One region of the Candidatus Symbiobacter mobilis CR genome, then DNA from elsewhere that is predicted to be linked to it. Evidence: predicted binding sites of a transcription regulator. Region 1 holds the regulator's gene; the other holds the start of a gene.
What was found. Region 1 encodes sigma-54, which starts transcription at its own class of promoters, with help from an activator protein. Its sites were predicted from a motif close to TGGCANGNAANCTGCTTT; they were not measured.
Positions count from the first base shown of each region.

Region 2: the regulator sigma-54 is predicted to act here: its motif matches at 1,514-1,531, upstream of glnK (P-II family nitrogen regulator).

Region 1 is NC_022576.1:847,520-850,934, forward strand. Features, by position in the region: gene pbpG (D-alanyl-D-alanine endopeptidase) at 1-256, shown strand, start outside; gene rpoN (RNA polymerase factor sigma-54) at 311-1,876, opposite strand; gene lptB (LPS export ABC transporter ATP-binding protein) at 1,877-2,668, opposite strand; gene lptA (lipopolysaccharide transport periplasmic protein LptA) at 2,699-3,415, opposite strand, start outside.
Region 2 is NC_022576.1:1,335,744-1,339,158, reverse strand. Features, by position in the region: gene CENROD_RS05500 (YifB family Mg chelatase-like AAA ATPase) at 1-1,417, opposite strand, end outside; gene glnK (P-II family nitrogen regulator) at 1,626-1,964, shown strand; gene amt (ammonium transporter) at 2,117-3,415, shown strand, end outside.

The DNA of each region.
Region 1 (3,415 bases):
GGAGTACCACAACACGAATCGCCTGGTCAAAAACCCTTCCTGGAACATCGGACTCCAAAAGACCGGGTACATCGCCGAAGCAGGCCAATGCCTGGTCATGCAAGTGAGAGTCGCCGGGCGGGCATTGATCATGGTGTTCCTGGATTCCGCAGGCAAACTGTCGCGGATCGGCGATGCGGCGCGGGTACGCCATTGGCTGGAAAACACCGGCACGGCCAGCCATCCGTCTGCCCAGGCCCAAGCCCGTCTGGGTTGAGCTACCTGGGTTGCGCGCAACCCAGCCATCGCGACTGCCGTCGCCCCTGCAGTTCTACCAAGGCTTGCGCTGCGGCGCTGGGGGAATGTGTAGCCCTTCGCGGTACTTCGCGACCGTGCGGCGTGCGCAGGCAATGCCCCGTTCCTGCAATTGATCGGCAATTTGGCCGTCACTCAACGGTGCGGCGGGGTTTTCTTCGGCAATCCATTGCTTGATGAGCGCACGCACGGCCGTGCTCGAAGCGCTACTCCCCGATTGGGTTCCCAGCCCGGAGCCGAAAAAGTGCTTCAGCTCGAAGGTGCCCTGGGGGGTGGCGATGTATTTGGCATTGGTCACCCGGCTGATCGTCGACTCGTGCAGGCCCAGTTCATCGGCAATATCGCGCAAGATCAGCGGGCGCATGGCCAGCTCCCCGTGCAACAAGAACCCTTTCTGGTGTTCGACGATGGCCCGGCTAACGCGCAAGATCGTCTCGAAACGCTGCTGCACGTTCTTGACGAACCAGCGTGCTTCTTGCAGGCATTTTTCCAGGCCGCGCACGCCGCCATCGTCCCGAACCCCCGTCCTGTGGCTGCGCAATGCCTGGGCATACAAGGAATGGATGCGCAATTGCGGCACGACTTCCGGGTTGAGCTGCACTTCAAAACGGATCGACCCCGCAACCGTTCCCTCCGCCATTTTGCGAACGACGATCACATCGGGAATGATCGCTGCTCGGCGCACATCGGCAAAACGCCGCCCCGGCTGGGGTTCCAGCTTGGCGATAAGTGCCAAGGCTGCGCGCACGGCATCTTCCCCGGCCTGGCTTGTGGCAACAAGACGCTTGAGATCCTTGCGCGCCAGCCATTCCAGTGGTTGTGTACACAACCGCAACGCCACGTTGACGACCGATCGATCCGGCTCATCGGGTTCTTCCCACAAAGCCTCCAACTGCCAGCGCAAGCATTCCGCCAAGTTGCGCGCCCCAACGCCGATGGGATCAAGGTGGCGCAACAAGTTCCATGCGACCGTGAAATGGTGGCGCAGTGCCTCTGCCACATCGGCATCCCCCTGGCTTAGGGATTGCGCAAGCACGTCGGGATCGTCTTCCAGGTAGCCGTTGTCGTCGAGCGAATCGATCAAAAAACCCAGCGCTGCACGGTCTGCATCCCCGATGCGCAACCGCAGCACTTGCTCGTGCAGATGATCCCGCAAGGTGGGCAGGCTGGCGGCCCATTCCCCGGCTTCGGTGTCGCCGTCGCCAGAATGCACCGCAGCCCCCCAATCCCCGTCTTCGACCGCGACGGAAGCGCCCTCTCCCCAGTCCAGTTCTTCGGAAGTGCCGGAAAGCGCGTTGTCTTCGTCCCGGCGAATGTCTGGTGTATCGCTGGGGGGTGCGTCGGGCAGAGCCTCGGTTCCCTGTACATCTTGGCTGGAACCCGAGCGGGACCCTGCTTCGCCCTCGGAGGCAGGCTCTGCTTCGTCCGAGGCAGCCTGTTCCAGGAAAGGGTTGCTTTCGAGCATCTGCCCGACCTCTTGCTCCAGCTCCGCAGTCGAAAGCTGTAACAAGCGGATCGACTGCTGCAACTGGGGCGTGAGCGCAAGATGCTGCGACACCCGCAGGGAAAGCCCTTGCTGCATTTACATCTTGAAGTGTTCACCCAGGTACACGCGGCGCACCTCGACATCGTCGACGATCTGGGTCGGGGTTCCTTGCGCCAGTACGCAGCCTTCGCTGATGATGTAGGCGTGGTCACAAATCCCCAGCGTTTCTCGCACGTTGTGATCGGTGATGAGCACGCCAATTCCCCGGCTTTTGAGGAGTTGGATGATACGTTGTATCTCGATGACGGCGATCGGATCGACCCCCGCGAAGGGTTCGTCAAGCAGGATGAACCGGGGCTGGGTGGCCAGCGCACGGGCAATTTCCACGCGCCGCCGTTCCCCGCCAGACAGTGCCATCGCCGGGGTATCGACGAGGTGTTCGATGCGCAAATCATGCAGCAACGCGCCCAGTCGCTGTGCAATCGTCGCATCATCGAACGGCTGCCCCTTTGCATCGTGCTGCAATTCGAGCACCGCACGGATGTTGTCCCCCACGTCGAGCCGACGAAAGATCGATGCCTCCTGGGGCAAATAACTCAACCCCAGCCGCGCGCGGCGGTGGATGGGCAAGCGTTCGATCGACACCCCATCAATACGGATGGACCCGGCGCTGGCTCGCACCAGCCCGACGATCATGTAAAACGACGTCGTCTTCCCCGCCCCATTGGGGCCTAACAGGCCCACGACTTCGCCCTCGCAGACCGTCAAGGACACATCACGCACCGCCTTGCGGCTGCCGTAGGACTTTTGCAGATGCTCTGCCTGCAAGCGTCCCCGGCAAGGCTGGGAATCACGTTGCGTAGCATCATGGGCGCCTGCCCTGTCCATCTCGCTAGCTGTGTGTTCCATAGCTAGTGGCTACAGGCCCGGCGCGTCGATGCCGGTGCTACTGCGCAGCAGGATGGGGGCTTGGGTGGGCGTGGCGGGCGCCGAAGCACGGGGGGAGATCATGGCGCGCACCCGGGTTCCGTGGCCCGATCCGACGGCAGATGCAGGGCCAGCGGCGGGCTGCCCAACCAGTTCGAAGCGATCTGCCTCCCCGTCGTAGACGATCATCTGTGCTTCAAAGGCATCGCTCAACACGGCGCCACGGTACTTGCGCAGGCGTGCTCGCTGCCGTAGCGTCACCGTTGTCGTTACGGCGTCGTAGGTGATGGTTTGCGCTTCGCCTTCGACGAATTCGTCGCCCCCTTCGCGGTGCTGCCGGAACGAAGCCACCTTGCCATCGAGACCATGCATCGTGCCATGCACCTGACCTTGGGCGTCCTCGTGAAACTCCATGCGGTCGGCACGCAGCACGATCAGACCTTGGGTCATGACGACGGAACCGGAGAAAACGCTGCGCCGCTGCCGTTCGTCGTAGCGCAGGCTTTGGGCTTCAATGTGGAGCGGTTGTGTCTGGCGGGGGAGCGTTGCATCGCGACGATCGTCGCTGCCACGAGCTGCTACAGGCGCCGGTTCTGCCTGCTGGGGCGGCGCAGCCAGCGCAGGCAACCCGGCCATCGGCGCCAACCCGGCCAGCAGGAACGCATACCCCCCTAAGCGGCAAAGCTTGCGGATGCGCTGGAGCGTAGT
Region 2 (3,415 bases), 490 kb from region 1:
TACTGCGGGCGGACCAGCGCAGGCGTTGGGCAGCGGCGTGCAGCAGTTTGGTCGCTGCGGCATCAAGTTGCAGGGACTGGTCGAGTTCCTCGCCCTGCAAAGAACGGTTGGGCTTGCCTTGCCGCGCCAGCGCGCGTTCCCGGGCTGCGAGGCACCGAGCGCGAACGCTGGCGCTGGATTCGGAGCGGGGTGCGTGCAGCAGGTCTTGCACATCGACGGCGGGTACTTCGACGTGCAGGTCGATGCGGTCCATCAGCGGGCCGCTGAGTTTGCCCTGGTAGCGCGCCACCTGGTCTGGGGTGCATCGGCACGGCGCTTGCGCCGAACCCAGGTACCCGCACGGGCAGGGGTTCATCGCAGCGATGAGCTGAAAGCGCGCGGGGAATTCGCAGCGTTGCGCAGCGCGGGAAATCGAGATCGTCCCCGTCTCCAGCGGTTCGCGCAGCGCTTCGAGCGCGGTTTTGGGGAATTCGGGGAACTCGTCGAGGAACAGCACGCCGTGGTGCGCCAGCGAAATCTCGCCGGGGCGCGGTGGGGAACCTCCGCCGACCAGGGCCACGGCGCTGGCCGTGTGGTGCGGGCGGCGCGTGGGTCGTCGACCCCAGTGCTCTAGCGAGAACTGCCCCCCCACGCTGGCAATGGCCGCGCACTGCAAGGATTCCTCCAAGTCCATCGGCGGCAACAGCCCGGCAAAACGTTCGGCCAGCATCGACTTGCCTGACCCCGGCGGGCCGACGAGCACCACGCTGTGTTCCCCTGCTGCGGCGATTTCGAGCGCCCTGCGTGCGGCAGCCTGGCCTTTGACGTCAGCGAGATCGGGGTAGGTAGCCGCAGTCGCCGTGGGGAGGGGATACACACGTTCGCACCCGATGGGAGCATCCGTTGCGATCCTTCCTTCTTGCGCCGCAAAGTGCTGCACCACGTCGAGCAGGTGCGCAGCGCCGTAGACCGAGGCCGTGGGCACGAGGGCGGCTTCCTGCGCGCTGGCCGTTGGCAATACCAGGCGCGTGGGCGGTTGCGCGGAGCACGACGCCAGCGCCATGGCGAGCGCGCCGCGAATCGGGCGCAGCTCTGCCGATAGCGAAAGCTCCCCGGCAAATTCGTGGCCGGCGATGCGAGCAGCGTCGATTTGCCCGCTCGCTGCGAGGATGCCGACGGCGATGGGCAAGTCGAAGCGGCCCGAATCTTTCGGCAGATCGGCCGGGGCCAGGTTGACGATGATGCGCCGGTTGTGCGGGAATTCCAGGTTCGCGTTCAGGATGGCCGAGCGAACCCGCTCGCGCGCTTCCCGCACTTCGACATCCGCCAGCCCCACCAGGGTGAAGCTGGGCAGGCCGTTGGACAGGTGGACTTCTACCGTGACCGCTGGCGCTGCCATCCCCACCAGCGCCCGGCTTTGTACGAACGCGAGGCTCACCCGGGCTGTCCCATTCGAGGGAGAACCCCCCAACGTGAGGAACATAGCCATGCACCGCATTGGTGCAATCGGGGGGACAATGTAGGGGGCATAGGCTGGTACGAACCTTGCTTAAGTAACGGGGTCAACCCCTCGAAGGTTGTCGGAATCGCGAAGGCTGCGGTTCCGCACGGGTCTTTTATCCCATTGATTCATCGAAGGAGTCTGCATGAAACTTGTCACTGCCATTATCAAACCTTTCAAGCTCGACGAGGTGCGGGAAATGCTTTCCGCCGTCGGTGTCCAGGGCGTCACCGTCACCGAAGTGAAAGGGTTTGGCCGCCAAAAAGGGCACACCGAGCTGTACCGGGGCGCCGAATACGTGGTCGATTTCCTGCCCAAGGTCAAGATCGAGGCTGCCGTTGCCGACGAGCTGCTCGAACAGGTCATCGACGCGATCGAGAGCGCGGCGCGTACCGGAAAGATCGGCGACGGAAAAATTTTCGTCACCCCTATCGAACAGGTCGTTCGCATCCGTACCGGAGAAACCGGCAAAGAAGCCCTGTAAGCCTTCCTATACGCATTCCTCCGTGCCTTGCGATGGATTTCCCGGGTTGCGTCGCGGCCTATGCCTGTTGACTTGGTTTTTGACCTGAAACCTTCGACGTACCGCCCCCGGGTTTTTCGTTCTTCCTTCCGTTTTCCACATCGAGACCAGCAATGAAAAAACTTCTTGTGTCCCTGGGCCTGACTTTCCTTTGTGTCTGGGGAAGTACCGCCCACGCCCAAACTCTTGCCTCCGAGGCAGCCTCTGCGGCAGTATCCGAGGCTGCCCCAGCGGTATCCGCAGCGGCCTCCACTGCCGCTATGCCCGCCTCGGCAGTGCAGTCCACGGCGCCTCCTGCACCCGTGGTGGCGCCAGCCCCTACGGCAGCCCCTACTACAGCCCCTACGGCAACACAGGTCGAAGCCCCGGCAGCGGCCCCCCCTGCTCCCACGCCAGACAAAGGGGACAACGCCTGGATGATGGTGTCTACCCTGCTGGTCATTCTGATGACTATCCCAGGGCTGGCATTGTTTTACGGGGGGTTGGTGCGATCCAAAAACATGCTCTCCGTGCTGATGCAGGTGATGATGACGTTCTCGCTGATCGTCGTGCTGTGGTTCGTGTATGGCTATAGCTTGGCATTTACCGAGGGCAACGCATTTTTTGGCGGATTTGACCGGGTGCTGATGTCCGGCATTTGGGACAACGTCGCGGGTGCCTTCGTCAATGGAGCTACCTTCAGCAAGGGGGTCGTCATTCCTGAAATCATCTTCGCGGCATTCCAAGCCACCTTTGCAGGGATCACCGGCGCGTTGATCGTCGGGGCTTTTGCAGAGCGCATGAAATTTGCTGCGGTGCTGGCCTTCATGGCGCTGTGGTTCACCTTTGCCTACGCGCCGATTGCGCACATGGTGTGGTTCTGGATGGGCCCGGATGCATATTCCGCAGCGGAAGTCGTCGACGCGATGAATGCCAAGGCCGGGTACATCTGGCAATCCGGCGCGCTGGACTTTGCCGGTGGCACCGTGGTGCATATCAATGCCGCCGTTGCCGGGTTGATCGGCGCGCTCATGGTCGGCAAGCGCATCGGCTACGGCAAGGAGTCGATGGCTCCTCATAGCCTGACGATGACGATGGTTGGCGCTTCGCTGCTGTGGGTAGGCTGGTTCGGGTTCAACGCCGGTTCTGCGCTGGAAGCCAACGGTTTTGCTGCGCTGGCCTTCATCAACACCTTCGGCGCCACGGCTGCTGCGGTGCTGTCTTGGTCCTTGGGCGAAGCGCTGATGCGCGGCAAGGCCTCGATGCTGGGTGCGGCGTCGGGTTGCGTGGCGGGGCTGGTCGCCATCACCCCGGCTGCGGGCAATGTCGGCGTGGGCGGCGCGCTTGTGATCGGCTTCCTCGCCGGGCTGGCCGGGCTGTGGGGTGTCAATGGCCTCAAGAGAATGATTGGCGCGGACGATTCGCTCGACGTG